DNA from 2 places in the Stenotrophomonas sp. YJH_SMC_64 genome. Region 2 is predicted to be linked to the other one. Evidence: riboswitches for the same ligand, from Rfam matches in the RefSeq annotation. Region 2 holds a riboswitch; the other holds the start of a gene.
What was found. A riboswitch is a leader RNA that binds a small molecule or an ion and turns the genes downstream of it on or off. The one in region 2 is predicted to bind thiamine pyrophosphate.
Positions count from the first base shown of each region.

Region 1: another riboswitch for thiamine pyrophosphate. It lies ahead of AC5P9L_RS14425 (TonB-dependent receptor); the one in region 2 lies ahead of thiC (phosphomethylpyrimidine synthase ThiC).

Region 1 covers NZ_JCAFUN010000012.1:120,272-127,997, forward strand. Annotated here, with positions in the region: gene AC5P9L_RS14410 (Dyp-type peroxidase) at 85-1,059, shown strand; gene AC5P9L_RS14415 (hypothetical protein) at 1,239-1,655, shown strand; gene pnuC (nicotinamide riboside transporter PnuC) at 1,752-2,324, opposite strand; gene AC5P9L_RS14425 (TonB-dependent receptor) at 2,333-4,522, opposite strand; TPP riboswitch at 4,594-4,689, opposite strand; gene AC5P9L_RS14430 (phosphotransferase enzyme family protein) at 4,813-5,937, opposite strand; gene AC5P9L_RS14435 (glycine zipper 2TM domain-containing protein) at 6,063-6,470, opposite strand; gene AC5P9L_RS14440 (peptidoglycan-binding protein) at 6,715-7,726, opposite strand, start outside.
Region 2 covers NZ_JCAFUN010000006.1:129,637-137,362, reverse strand. Annotated here, with positions in the region: gene AC5P9L_RS08040 (winged helix-turn-helix domain-containing protein) at 1-107, opposite strand, end outside; gene AC5P9L_RS08035 (ion channel) at 377-1,048, opposite strand; gene thiC (phosphomethylpyrimidine synthase ThiC) at 1,188-3,032, opposite strand; TPP riboswitch at 3,115-3,215, opposite strand; gene AC5P9L_RS08025 (BCCT family transporter) at 3,436-5,013, shown strand; gene ggt (gamma-glutamyltransferase) at 5,568-7,286, opposite strand.

The DNA.
Region 1 (7,726 bases), on a different contig from region 2:
TCCGTCCCCGGTCAGGCGGTTCCGCTATGATCGCCCGCACATCGCCACACGCGATGCGCCCGCCTCAAGCCAGCAGGAACCGCCGTGAACTCCCAGCCCGCACCGATCACCGCCGTCAACCACACGCTCGACAACGAGCCGCAGCAGATCACCGCGCCACTGACCCATTCGGCGGCGTTCCTGGTGCTGAAGGTGAAGGATGACGAGGCGTCGATCGCCAAGGCACGCGAGGTGCTGGCCAGCACCGACGACCTGATCAAGAACACCGCCATCCGCGAGATCGAACGCACCTTCACCTGCAACGTGGCCATCGGCCACCGCGTGTGGAAGCCGCTGGTGGGCACCACGCCACCGCGTGAGCTGCAGCCGTTCCGCGAGATCAAGGGCGCGACCCACACCGCCGTGTCCACGCCGGGCGACCTGCTGTACCACGTCCGTGCACGTACCATGGACCTGATCGTGGCGTTCGAGCGCAACCTGCTGATGGCCTTTGGCGATGCGGTGGAGACGGTCGATGACGTGGCCGGCTTCCGCTATTTCGATGGCCGCGACCTGCTCGATTTCGTTGACGGCACCGCCAACCCGGAAGGGCTGTCACTGCCGGAAGCCACCATCGTGGGCGAGGAAGACCCGGAGCATGCCGGCGGCAGTTACGTGGTGGTGCAGAAGTACCTGCACAACCTCGATGCCTGGCGCGCGCAGAAGACCGAAGCGCAGGAAGCGATCATCGGCCGCACCAAGCACGACAACATCGAGCTGGATGATGCGCCGGCCGATGCGCAGAAGTCGCACAAGACGCTGTGCACCATCGAGGATGCCGACGGCGAGCACGAGATCCTGCGCGACAACATGCCGTTCGCCAACCCGGGTCGCGGCGAGTACGGCACCTACTTCATCGGCTACACGCGCCGCCTGTGGGTGATCGAGAAGATGCTCGAGCGCATGTTCATCGGCAATCCCGCACCGCTGCATGACCGCATCCTTGATTTCTCCACCGCCACCACCGGCGTGACCTTCTTCGCGCCCTCGCGCAAGGTGCTGGCCGACCTGGGCGACTGATCGCGGCTCTCGTCCTTGCGCATGCTACTGGCGCTCTGTTCCAGTAGATCCACGCCATGCGTGGATGGTGCGCACGTTGCCCGTAGCAGCCACGCATGGCGTGGCTCTACTGTACCGCCATCTGTCTGTCATCTACCGCGCCGACCATCAGCGGTTGGATGAGAGCGCAGGGGCGGGCGATGGCGATGGCAAGGAACACAACCGGTGCACGCCGCTGGTGGCGGCCACTGGCCGGGTTGTTCGGTGCGCTGGCACTGGGTAGCGCCGGGGTGTCCGCGCAGGAAGCTCCTGCACACTGGATGGCCTATGCCGCCGCCGTGGGGGGGCAGCTGCAGCAGCGCCTGCAGCAGGAGCAGGACCCGCAGGCGCAGCGCGTGCTGGAATGGCTGCGGGCACACCCGGATACGCCCACGCCGTTGCCGGTGAGCGTATGGATCGCGGCGGATGGCCGCATCTCGAAGCTGGAATTCGACAGCCTGGGTGACCGCCAGGTGGATGCGGACCTGCGCGCGACCCTGCAGGCGGCGCCGCTGCAGGCCGCACCGCCTGCCGACATGCGCCAGCCGCTGCGGTTGGGTCTGGTGCTTGACCGGTAGATCCACGCCATGCGTGGATGGGCCTACCGGTGATCCTCCAGCCACGCATGGCGTGGCTCTACTGTGGATGGCCAGCGCACAGCCCGGCCATCCGCATCAACGCACCGGCGCCACCTGCGGTTCACGCGCGGCCGCGCTCCATGCGCGCAGGCCGAACACGGCCAGGCCGAGGAAGAACACGTACAGCGCGGCGGTCACGTGCAGCGACTTGAACAGGTACGCACCCACATAGACCACGTCCACTGCGATCCACACCCACCAGCAGGCCACGTGGCGGCGTGCCTGCCACCATTGCCCGACCAGGCTCAGACCGGTCAGCAGCGCATCCAACCACGGCAGGGCAGCGTCGGTGAAGCTGTGCATGGCCGCACCCAGCGCCACGCCACCGCAGAGGCCGATGGCCAGGTCGCGCAGCAGCGTGCCGCGTGCCAGCGGCACGATGCGGATGCTGCCCTCATCGGCGGCATGCTGTCGCCAGTTGAGCCAGCCATAGACCAGGAAACCACCGAAGGCGATCTGCAGCAGGGTGTCCGAGTACAGCTTGGCCTCGGCGAACACCAGGCCATACAGCGCCACCGACAGCAGGCCCACCGGCCACGCCGCCAGCCGGCGCCGGGCCATCAGCCAGACGCCGAGGATGCTGCACAGTGCGGCGGTCCACTCGAGCATCACGCCGCTCACAGCGCGAACGTCACCGACAGGCGCGCCTGTCGCGGTGCGCCGGGGAACAGGTAGTAGTCACCGCCGCTGCTGCCGGTATCGCGCCAGTAGAAGCGGTTGAACACGTTGTCCACCGACAGGTTCCAGGTCACCGCGCGTTCGTGCAGGCGATGCTGGAAACGCAGGCCGGCATCGAACACCGAGTAGTCCGGTGCGCGTACGCCGCCGTCGGCGCGGGCCACGTTGGCACCGGCATAGCGCCAGCCGCCGGTCACATCCAGGTCCTGCACGAACGGGAGCGCATAGGCCAGGTGCACGCTGGCGCGCACCTTCGGCACGTTCACCAGCTGATGGCCTTCATAGGCCGGGGTACCGGTGTCGCGCGCGCGCGCCTGCAGCACGCTGGCGCTGGCCACGATCTGCAGTGCGTCGGTCAGCTGGCCGTTGGCGGTCAGCTCCAGGCCGGTGTGGGTCTGCGTGCCTTCCTCGACGAAGGTGTAGCCGACGTCGCTGCTGTCTGGCCTGGCGTACTGGTACGGCTGCGAAATGCGGAACACGGCCGCGCCCAGGGTCAGCGCTTCGACCGGCACGTACTTCACGCCCACTTCCAGCTGCCGCGACTGCACGGACGGCAGGAAGGTGTCGGCGTTGCTGGTCCAGAACGGCGCTTCCTGGCCCAGCGAAATGCCGCGCACGTAGCTGGCATAGGCATTGAGCTGGTCGGTGGCCTTCCACACCACCGCGGTCTGCGGCAGGAAGCGCGACAAGCGGCTGTGCCGCTGCGGGGTGCCACGCTTGTCGTAGGCGCGCTCATCGAGGCGCACGAAGCGGCCACCGGCCAGCCACTGCCAGTCATCGCCGAAGCTCATCCGGTCCAGCGCGAAGAACGCGGTCTGGCGGCTGTCCAGGCGACGTGCGGACGGTCCCGGCATCTTCGGCGACGGCGCGAATACCGGCACCGGTGCTTCGTGGATGTTGCTGGTGCCGACGTACTCGTTGACGCTCGGGCGCTTGTCCACGGTGCGGCGGAAGTAGTCGGCACCGACGGTCAGCTCATGGCCGACGCTGCCGGTCTCGAAGCGGCCACGCAGCTCGGCACGGGCCTGCTGGTTGCGGCGGGTGTCGTCCGGGCTGCGGTAGTCGTAGACGTCGTAGTCGCCGTTGGGCGCGAAGTAGTTGCCCGGCACGCTGCCATCGGCGCACTGCACGGCGTAGTAGCAGCCGTAGGCGAAAGCGACGTTGTCATCGATCACCGAACGGCTGTGGCCGACCGAGACGCGCGACTGCCAGGCCTCGTTGAAGTCGTAGGTATGCAGCACGGTGATGTTGGTGCTGGCGATATCCACCGGGCGCTGCCACGGCTGGTAACCCAGCAGGTGTTCGCGGTCGACGCCACGCGGCAGGTCGCGTGCGCCCAGCAGTTGGTAGCCGGACACCGAACGCTGCGAGCTGGTCTGGTAATTGGCATCCACTTCCAGCTTGCCGCGCTCGCCAATGAGCCAGTCGGCGGCCAGCGAGTAGAAGTTGCGGCGACCGTCGGCGTGCTCGACATAGGAGTTGCTGGAATCCCATGCGGCATTCAGGCGCAGACCGAAACGCGGGGTGATCCAGTGGCCGACATCGACGGCGACGTAGCGCGAGCCTTCCGAATCGGTACTGAGCGTGGCGGTGCGCACTTCGGCCGGGCGCTTGCCGATGTAGTTGATGATGCCGCCCGGCGCCATCACGCCTGCGGCCAGGCCGGCTTCACCCTTGAGGATCTCCACCGACTGCACGTTCTCCAGCGCCAGGCGCTGTTCGCCGGCGATGGACAGGCCGTTGAAGCGGTAGCCGGTGGCGGCGTCCAGGGCAAAGCCACGGATGGCGACGTTCTGGTAGTAACCCACCGGCGCATACGCATCACCCAGCGAGGCATCGTTGCTGGCCAGCTCGGACAGCGAACGCACCTGGCGACGGTCCAGGTAATCGCGCTCAAGCACGTTCACCGAGGCCGGCGTGTCCTTCCAGCTGCCGCCACCGAAGGCGTTCACGTGTGAGGTATCGGCCTTCGGTTTGCCGGCCTGCACGCGTACCGCCGCCAGTTCGGTGGGCGAGCGCTCGGCGCCGGTGGCAGCCGCATCAGGGGACGCATCGGCCTCGCTGGCGTGCAGTGGCAGCGCAGCGCAGAGGGCGAGGGAGAGCAGGGTGGGGCGCAGGCAGCGGTTCATTCGGTTCGTCTTCGGACAACAAGGGAGACGAAGCGACGGCGCGCAGGTGCACAGGGCCCATGATGGGGGTGTGGCTGCGGCTCAAAGCTCCCTACGCCGGTGCAAACCGGATCAGGTTCCAAGGGACTCTCTCAGCCTGGCAGATCCAGGCACCCCCGCTTCAGGTGACCATTTCACTACAAATGGTACGGATTTGCGAGCCGGCGTCCTTCAGGCTGCGGGGTCCAGGCTGCGGGGTCAGATCCCTTTCCGCAGGAAAGGAATCTGACCCCAATGGTGCGCCAACCGGGTCACGCCGCCGCGTGCAGCGCCTGCAGCAGTGCCTGTCCCGGCGCGCTGTGGAACCACGCCGGATGCCCCAGCATGAAGGGCTGCCACGCGACGTCGGCATTGGCGGTCGAGCCGGTGACGCCTTCGAAGTACTCCACTTCGGACAGTGCGAAGTCGAAATGGACCATCGGCAGCAGGTCGGCCAGCAGGTGCACGCGTGCCGCCGACAGCGGCAGCACCTGGCGGTAGCCGTCGAGCAGGGCCAGCGCGATATCGATGCGCACCGCCTCCATGCCGCGCTCCAGTTCCAGCCACGCCACCGCGTTGCGCTCGATCGCCGTGGCGAGGTCGAACAGCGCACTGGTGGGCGAGGCCAGGCCGAAATCCAGCACAGTGCTGACCTGCCCATCGCGCCACAGCAGGTTGGAAACGTGCCAGTCGTTGTGCGCCCACAACCGTGGCTCATCGCGCAGGCGCTCGGCCAGGCCGGCATGCCACGGCAGCACGTCGCGCTGCAGCTGCGCTTCCCATGGAATGCGCGCGAGGTAGCGGGCCAGCCCGGGACGCTCGTGCAGCCCTGCCTCGATGGCCGCGATCGGATCGTCGGCACGGATCAGATCGTCGCGCGCGACCAGCACATGGGTGCTGCGTTGGGGCGCGTGGTAGCTGGCGGCGGCCCGGTGCAGCTGCGCGAGTGTGCGCCCGGCTTCGCGGGCCTGCGCGACATCGGTCAGCAGCGACCACGACACGGCGTCGCGGTACAGGTCCTCGCCGACGCCGATCGCATGCAGCTCGAACGTCCATTCGCCATGTTCGGCCGCCGTGTGGCCATCGGCCGCTGGCAGCACCTGCACCACCGGTACGCCCGCTGCGGCGAGATGGGCGATGAAGTGGTGCTCTTCTTCCAGGCAGGCCGCACTGCGCACGCTGTGGTGATGGCGCTTGACGAACACCGCTCCGTTCGCGCCGTTGACGATGGCGGCAGCCGACAGCGGCCGCGGGCTGTGCCAGTGCGGTTGGCTGCGCTCGTCCAGCTGCGGGTAGTGCTGGCGCAGCCACGCGATGTCCGCCGCGCTGATCGGTGGCCAGTCGGCAGCGACCTCGTCGTTGTTGAGGCCCTGCACGCGGTGGGAGGAAGAAGTCATGCCGCAGCCCCAGTGGGGAAAGTCACATCCAAGGCTGCGCATTCAACGCCATGCACGCGGCCAACGCAAACGGGCGGGTCATCGACCCGCCCGTCCGTGCATCGGCATGGAAGATGCCGCGCTGCTTACCAGCCGCGATGGCGACCGCGGTCGTGGTAGTAGCGGTTGTCGTAGTAGCGCTCGCGTTGCCAGCGACGGTCATCACCGCGGTCGTAGTAGCCGCTGCGGTAGTAGCCACGGTCGTAACGGCGATCGTAGCGGTCGTCGTAACGGCGATTGTCGTAGTAACGGCGGTCGCGGCGGTCGGAGGTGGTCAGGTTGCCGATCGCGCCGCCGGCCACGGCGCCGCCGACGGTGGCAGCGGGATCGCCGTTGGAGAGCAGGTTGCCGGCCACGCCACCGACCACGGCGCCGACCAGGGTGCGCTTGTCCTTCCTCGACATCGCGCTGGCATCGCTGACCACGGCGACACCGGCCACCAGTGCCAGGGCCATCGCCAGACCACGGAAGCTGAGTGTGGAAGTACTGAGCATGTTCGTTCTCCTGTGAGGTGCATGCCACGCTGGGCAGGAGGGCGCGGGCGCCCCGGCTGCCGTGGAGACCACGCTGACGTTCCAACATTGCCGGAACATTGCCTGGTCCACCGTGCGGCTTGCGCATTCATCTAGCGGCAGGCGGCATGAAGCAAGGCTGAAAGCGGCCTCGGCCGCTCAGCTGGCAGAAAGGGAAAAGGCCACGCGGACGTGGCCCTCCCTTCTCTGCCAAGGCGTTGCAGGCTTAGACGCCCATCGCCTTCTGTGCCTGCCGGGCCTGCTCCTGCTGGGCGTCCTGCTGCTGGTGCAGCACGTTAGGCGCGCCCTGCACGGCACCGCTACTGAGCGCGATGCTCTGCTCGCTGGCGGCTCGGGCCTCCACCGCCACGCGGCTGGCCGCCGGGTCACCGATCGTGCCCTGCACGGCAAACAGGCGTTCACCGTTCGGGCTGGGCACCACCGTGTCGATGCGCTGCAGGCCGGCGGCATGCGCCTCCTTGGTCAGGGCCGCGGCGGCGCTTTCCAGCGCGTGGCGATCCTTGAAGGTGCCGGCCGGCAACAGTTCCAGACCCTTGCTGGCCTGGATGAAGAGCGGATTGCGCGGGTGCCGTTCGTCGTTCAGCAGCGGGCGCTCGCGGGCTTCCTTGATGGCCTCCAGCGTCTTCGCCCCGACAATGCCGTCGGCCACCAGGCCGTTGTCCTTCTGCAGCTGGCGCACCGCCGCGTCGGTGTTGCGGCCGAAGCGGCCATCCTCGACCAGCGGCTTGCCGTCGGCACCGACATAGCCCAGATGTCCCAGCTGTTCCTGCACCTTGCGCACGCCTTCGCTGTGCGCGCCCTGCTTGTACAGTTCGGCGTGCGGCGTGGCAGCGGCCTTGTGCTCGGCGGCAGGCTTGCCCTGGGCCTGCTCGTGCGACGGGGTGCGGTTTTCCAGCAGGTCGCGCGCCTTGGACAGTGGATCGGAGGCGTACAGCTTCCAGTTCGGGTGGTCCTTCACCTGCTTGAGGTAGTCCTCGACCGGCATGGTGTGCACGCCCTTGCTGCCGGAGGACTGGCTGATCAGCAGCTTGTCGGTGGTGGGGTCGCGCACCACCATCACGATGTGGTCGATGCCGTTCCAGTGCTCGTGGCGGGTCCTGGCCGTATCCAGGCCGATGATCATGCCTTCCTTCAGCGCACCGGGCTTGAGGATCGCGTCGCGGTCAAGCAGCACGCCGGACTGGTCGAATGCCTTGCGCACGATGCCGCCGGAACCC
Region 2 (7,726 bases):
GGACGGCGCGCGCCTTCAACCTCGACCTCACGCGAGGACAAGGTGATGACACAGTCGCCGACCTGCACGCGGTCGGCGTCAATGGGCGTGAGTTCGCTGCTGTTCATTTTCCGCTATACAGTAGGGACGGGACCTGGGCAGGGCTCACCAGCAATACCGTCCCCACCGTCCCTGGACAGGGCCATCGAAAAGCCAGATTCCGCACAAAGCATCGGCGCATACCGCAAAAACAATAACGCCCCCGGATATTAGCCTAAGCCGGTTACCCCGCCTATGACGGGGTCGACACTCAGGCTCTCTCTCGCCGACGCATTCACATAATCTGCATCACCATTCGCGCCCTTTTGGGCGCGAAATTTTTATCTGGCGTTCATTTTCACATGCGCCGAAGCATGGTCAATCCGACCAGACGCGACACCACAAGGCCGATATACATGACGCCTGCGAACTGTTCGAGCATCACCAGGGCCCGTGCCTGCGGGTGCAACGGCACGACGTCACTCAATCCAACTCCGGACAACAAGCTGAAGCTCAGATAAAGCAGCTCCATCCAACTGCGCTCGGGGCCAGCAGTCGCACCTTGGAAACTGCCTGGATACCACTGTTGGCACACCGCGAATGCAAAGGCGAACCCCCAGGCCAGCAGGGTGAAAGTTGCCCCGGCCGCGAACAGTTCGTCGCGTGTTACTCGATGGTCCTGCAGCATGTAGGCGATCAATGCCCCGGCCGTATAGAAGTACAGCAGGCTTTCCAGCAGCTGCGCGGTGGTCAGCAGCGCGCTGCGGTCAAGCAGGGCGCCAGCCAGCGAGAACACCACCGATGGAATGGCCAGCAGCAATGCCAGCCAGGTTCCCAACGGACTGCGCTGGACCACCCACAGCGCCAGGCCGAGTACCGCCATGCCGAACATGCCCAGCGCCGCCCGGCCAGCGGCGGTGTCATCGAGGGCGGGATACAGCAGCACCGCGATCAACTGGGCGGCCAGGAGCCAGGCCGAAGGATGGCGGCGGGCGATGGCCAGCCAGCGGGTGGTCGTGGCAACGGGCATGGCGTCCTTTCCCCTGGGCGATGCGCGGAGGATAGCCGGGCGCGGCGTGATGAACGGTAGTGCCGGCCATTGACCAGCACTCTCCCCGGTCCCGTGCACGACGGAATGCCGGCCGGCGGCCGGCACTACCCGTTACCCGTCACCCCTGGCGGTAGACCTCGGCCCCGCCAGCACGGAACTCCTGCGACTTCTCCTTCATGCCGGCCTCGGCGTAGTCGCGCACGTCCTGGGTGATCTTCATCGAACAGAAGTGCGGTCCGCACATCGAGCAGAAGTGGGCCAGCTTGTGCGCGTCCTTCGGCAGCGTCTCGTCGTGGAATTCCTTGGCCTTTTCCGGATCCAGGCCCAGGTGGAACTGGTCCTCCCAGCGGAACTCGAAGCGCGCCTTGCTCAGCGCGTTGTCGCGTACCTGTGCGCCCGGATGCCCCTTGGCCAGGTCGGCCGCGTGCGCGGCAATGCGGTAAGCCATGATGCCGTCACGCACGTCCTGGCGGTTGGGCAGGCCCAAGTGCTCCTTCGGCGTCACGTAGCAGAGCATGGCCGTGCCAAACCAGCCGATCATCGCCGCGCCGATCGCACTGGTGATGTGGTCGTAGCCCGGCGCGATGTCGGTCGTCAGCGGCCCCAGCGTGTAGAACGGCGCTTCGCCGCATTCGCGCAGCTGCTTGTCCATGTTTTCCTTGATCAGCTGCATCGGCACGTGGCCGGGGCCTTCGATCATGGTCTGCACATCGTGTTTCCAGGCGATCTTCGTCAGTTCACCCAGCGTTTCCAGTTCGCCGAACTGCGCCGCGTCGTTGGCATCAGCGATGCAACCCGGGCGCAGGCCGTCGCCCAGCGAGAAGGTCACGTCGTAGGCCTTCATGATTTCGCAGATGTCTTCGAAATGCGTGTAGAGGAAGTTCTCCTTGTGGTGCGCCAGGCACCACTTGGCCATGATCGAGCCGCCGCGGCTGACGATGCCGGTAACACGCTTGGCGGTAAGCGGCACGTAGCGCAGCAGCACGCCGGCGTGGATGGTGAAGTAGTCCACGCCCTGCTCGGCCTGCTCGATCAGGGTGTCGCGGAAGATCTCCCAGGTCAGTGCCTCGGCGCGGCCGTCAACCTTCTCCAGGGCCTGGTAGATCGGCACGGTACCGATCGCAACCGGCGAGTTGCGGATGATCCATTCGCGCGTCTCGTGGATGTGCTTGCCGGTGGACAGGTCCATCACCGTGTCACCGCCCCAGCGGATCGCCCACACCAGCTTCTCCACTTCCTCGGCGATGCCGGAAGACACCGCACTGTTGCCGATGTTGGCGTTGATCTTGGTCAGGAAATTGCGGCCGATGATCATCGGCTCGCTTTCCGGGTGGTTGATGTTGTTGGGCAGCACCGCACGGCCACGGGCGATTTCGTCGCGCACGAACTCCGCGGTGATGATCTTCTGGATCGACGCACCGAACGCTTCGCCCGGGTGCTGCTGCAGCAGGCCGGCATCGCGGATCGCGTCCAGGCGCTGGTTCTCGCGGATGGCGACGAATTCCATTTCCGGGGTGATGATGCCGCGGCGCGCGTAGTGCATCTGGGTGACGTTGGCACCGGCGCGTGCGCGGCGTGGCAGGCTGCGCGCGGGGAAACGCACCGCGTCAAGCTTCGGGTCATGCTCGCGATCGCGACCGAACGAAGAACTCAGTCCTTCGAGCTGCTCGGTATCACCGCGCTCTTCCACCCAGCCGCGACGCAGTGCCGGCAAACCGGCGGAAAGATCGATGCGCACCTCCGGGTCGGTGTACGGGCCCGACGTGTCGTAAACGGTCACCGGCGCATTCTCTTCGCCGCCGAACAGCGTCGGCGTACGGGTCAGCGCGATCTCGCGCATCGGCACCTGCAGATCCGGGCGTGAACCGGGCACGTGGATCTTGCGCGAGCCGGGAATGGGCCGGGTCACGGATGCGGAGAGTTGCTGGGCCTGTTGCTGCAGGGCGGAGAGCTGTGCGTTCATCGGGCATCGTCCAGGAAGGTCAGGGACGAAGCGGCGGCGCACGGCACCCGCGCACGGACGGTCCTTGGGCGGAGTCCGGGCACGGCTGCATTGCAAAGCTTCCCTACGCCGGTATGAGCCGGATCAGGTTCCAAGGGACTGTCTCAACCGTGGCCACATGGCCCGGTACCCCCGCTTCTTGGTGCGCATTAGAGCATAGACCGCCCGCCTCCGGGACCAGGTCGCCATTCGTTAACGGAACCATGACGCCGCGTTCAGTAACGTGCACGCCATCGCGTTGCTGAGATCGATGCGTTCCCCGCCGCCTTCGCGGCCCCTGCCCGGTCCGTGCTGCATGCCGCCGGCCCTTCGCCGCAAGCTCTGCTCGCTCCCCTCAATCCCCCTTGATCGGAGAAGCTCCTTCATGGTGTTTCGCGTTTCCATCGCACTGGTTCTGCTGCTGGTGCTGCTCGCCGGTATCGCCCCCGGCCCCTTCAACACCGTGGTCCAGTCGATGCTGGCGGAAGTCATCCGCAGTGTCGGCTGGCTGTACCTGCTGGTGGTGTTCCTGGCGCTGGTGTTCCTGATGTACCTGGCGTTCGGCCGCTTCGGCAATCTGCGCATCGGCGGCGAGGACGCCGAACCCGAGTTCTCGCGTGCCAGCTGGATGTCGATGCTGTTCGCCGCCGGCATGGGCATCGGCCTGGTGTTCTGGGGTGCGGCCGAGCCCATCTCGCATTTCAGCAAGCCGCCGGAAGGCCTGGCGCCGCAAAGCCTGGATGCGGCGCGCGCATCGATGCGCTATGCGTTCTTCCACTGGGGCCTGCACCCGTGGGCGATCTACGCACTGATCGGCCTGGCGATGGCCTGGTTCCAGTTCAACCGCAATGGACGCGGCCTGGTCAGCGACATGCTGCAGCCGATCATCGGCCGCCACCATCGCGGCTGGATCGGTCGGGTGGTCAACATCGCCGCCGTAGTTGCCACCGCGATCGGTGTCGCCACCACGCTCGGCTTCGGCACCATCCAGATTGCTGCCGGTATCGAACGCGTCTTCAGCGTGCAGGCTACCGTCGCCGTGCAGATGACCATCATTGCCGTCGCCTTCGTGCTGTACATGGCCTCCACCGCCAGTGGCGTGGAGCGAGGTGTGAAGTGGCTGTCCAACTTCAACCTGGCGTTGGCTGCCCTGCTGGCGGCCATCCTGCTGGTGCTGGGGCCGACCGGCTTCATCTTCGATACGTTCACCACCACCCTGGGCTCCTACCTCAACCAGCTGGTGACGATGAGCCTGCGCATGTCACCGTTCTCCGGCAGCACCTGGGTGGCGGACTGGACGATCTTCTACTGGGCCTGGTGGATCTCGTGGGCGCCGTTCGTGGGATCGTTCATTGCGCGCATCTCGCGCGGCCGCAGCGTGCGCGAGTTCGTGATCGGCGTCGTGCTCGCACCGACGCTGCTGGGCTTCTTCTGGTTCGCGGTGTTCGGCGGCACTGCGTTGTGGGCACAGATCTTCGGCCACGCCGATCTGGTGCAGGCGCTTGGCAATGGCTACGAGACGGTGTTGTTCACACTGTTCGACAGCATGCCGCTACCGCTGTTGCTGTCGTGCATCGCGCTGGTGCTGCTGATGATCTTCTTCGTGACCTCGGCCGATTCGGCGGTCCTGGTGCTGGCCAGCATGTCCACCGACGAGGCCGGCGACCCACCGTTGAAGCGCAAGCTGGCCTGGGGCATTGCGGTGGCACTGATCGCAGCGGCGTTGCTGCTGGCCGGAGGTCTGGACGCGCTGCAGGGCATGATCACGATCGCGGCATTGCCATTCGCGCTGCTGATGGTGCTGGTGATGGTGTCGCTGTACCGGGTGCTGGACCAGGAGTACACGCGGGAGCGGCGGCAGGCGCAGCGCCAGCGGCACATGATCGATGCGTGGATCGCACGCGAGATGGCGGCGCAGGAGGAGACCCAGGCGGAGGCAGCGCGCGCGCACGATCAGGATTGAGGGGGTTTTGCAGCCTGCGGCTGCACCGCTTCTTTCAAGCAACGGCAACAGCAAAAGCGGCTCTGGGACTCTGAGGGTCTGGCGGGGAGGGGGCCGATGGCGGGACACGCCGCAAGTACGTCCTTGTAGGCTCGGCCACGGCATCCATGCCGTGGACGGTCCCGCCATCGGCCCCCTCCCCGCCTCCGACAATCTCCCGGTGACGGCAGTAGATCCACGCCACGCGTGGATCAGGTGTATCGGAAAACAAGAAGGGGTCGGATCCGTTTTCCTTCGGAAAACGGATCCGACCCCAACCCACAGCGCGCGGCTGTTGCTGTTGCTGTTGCTGTTGTCTTTGCTTTTGATCTTCTTCTTTCTCTTCCTGCGGTGGCGGCCGCAGGAAACTGTCCGTGGCCGGGCGGGTGGGTTGGCTGGGGGCGTGAGCCGCATGGATGCGGCGACCGAGCTTACATGGACGTACTTGCAGCGGCCCCCAGACAATCCACCCGCCCGGCCAAGCCCCGTATCACTGCCACCACCGCAGAGGGGGCTCAGCCCGTTGGCCGGGAAACTCAGTACCCCGCCGCCTGCCCATCCTTGCGACTCTCCGAAGCTCCGTAATAAACCCCGCTCTCGGGATCGCGCATGATCGCCTGGTACCCGCCATAAGGCCCATCGGCGAACACGATGCGATGCCCCTTGCGCATCAGCGCACGCACCGTCTCGTAGGGGAAGCCGGTCTCCAGATTCACTTCGCCGCCGTCGGTCATCGCCGTGGCCTGGCCGGTCGGCTCGGTGGAACCTTCATGCTGGATGCGCGGCGCATCACCGGCTTCCTGCAGGTTCATCCCGAAATCCACCAGGTTCATCACGATCTGCGCATGGCCCTGCGGCTGCATCGCGCCGCCCATCACGCCGAAGCTGGCATACGGCTTGCCGCCCTTGGTGATGAACCCCGGAATGATGGTCTGGAATGGACGCTTGCCCGGCGCGTAGCCGTTGGGATGGTTCTTCTGCAGCACGAACATCTCGCCACGGTCCTGCAGGATGAAACCCAGACCGGGCGGTGCCATGCCGCTGCCCATGCCACGGTAGTTGGACTGGATCAGCGAAACCATCATGCCGTCGGCGTCGGCCACGGTCATGTAGATCGTGTCGCCCTCCTCCAGCTGCTTCGGCGTGCCCGGCTGCACTTCCTTCAACGCCTTGTCCATCGAGATCAGCGCACGACGCCGCGCGGCGTACTCCTTGGAGATGAGCTTCTGCACCGGTGCCGGCTGGAACGCCATGTCGGCGTAGAAACGCGCACGGTCGGCAAAGGCCAGCTTCTTCGCTTCGACAAACAGGTGCACGTGTTCCGGTGAACCGAACGGGATCTTCGAGAAGTCGTAGCCTTCCAGCACGTTGAGGATCTGCAGTGCGGCGATGCCCTGGCTGTTCGGCGGCAGTTCCCACACGTCGTAGCCACGGTAGTTGCTGCTGACCGGTTCGACCCACTCGCCATGATGGTCAACCATGTCCTGGTAGCTCAGGTAGCCACCATTGGCCTTGAAGTAGTCACCGATGGTGTGGGCGATCTCGCCCTTGTAGAAGGCGTCGCGGCCACCGTCGGCGATCTTCTGCAGGGTGCTGGCCAGGTTCGGGTTCTTCCACATCTCGCCCTTGCGCGGGGCGTGGCCGTTGATCGTGAACTGCTCCTTGAAGCCCGGGTACTGCGACAACTTGGGTACCGAACGGTCCCAGTAGTAGGCGATCACCTCGGCCACCGGGTGACCCTCGCGGGCGTAGCGGATGGCCGGCGCCAGGTTGTCGGCCATCGGCTTGCGACCGAAGCGGTCGTGCAGCGCGAACCAGCCGTCGACGGCACCCGGCACCGACACCGGCAGTGGACCGGTGGCCGGGATGTCCTTCAGGCCACGGCGCTGGAACTCGCCCAGGGTGAGCGACTTCGGCGAGCGGCCCGAGCCGTTGTAGCCGTAGAGCTTCTGCGTCTTCGGGTCCCACACGATGGCGAAAAGGTCGCCGCCGATGCCGTTGCCGGTCGGCTCCATCAGGCCGAGCGCGGCGTTGGCGGCAATCGCCGCGTCCACTGCCGAACCGCCGCCCTTCATCACGTCCAGCGCGATCTGGGTGGCCAGTGGTTGCGAGGTCGCGGCCATCGCATGCGGGGCGATCACCTCCGAACGGGTGGCGAAGGTGTGGCCGGTGATGCGGTCGGCGCCGAAGGACAGCGCGGGTACGGCAGCCAGTACGGCGGCGGCGAGCAGGGAACGGGCAAGGCGTCGGGACACGGTCGGGTTCCGATGGACGGGTGGTTCCCCGATCTTCGCCGCTGCGGCCTTCACGCGGTATCGGACAGACGTCATGGACGTTGATCCTTGGGCGGAAAAATCCACCGGATTCCGCGCAAAAACCGCCCCGAAAGGAGTGAATTCGGGTTCACCGAAACACTTTCAGCAGCAACCATCCTTGTGCCGCAAGCGATTGCGCTGGATGCAGCGGAAACCGATAGAAAATCCGTCGCGAGGGTTGACATCGTCGAAATGGCTGTGTTTCTCTCGATCACATGTTGCATCACAACACGCCACCGCGAACCCACATCGAAGCCGCCGACACCGGCGCCGCTTCGCTGCGTTCGATTCTTGTGCTCGTACTTATTACCCAACCAACAGGTGCGGGACGAGCCAGCGTGTAAGCAACACACACACACCGGAACTCTTCAAAAACCCGC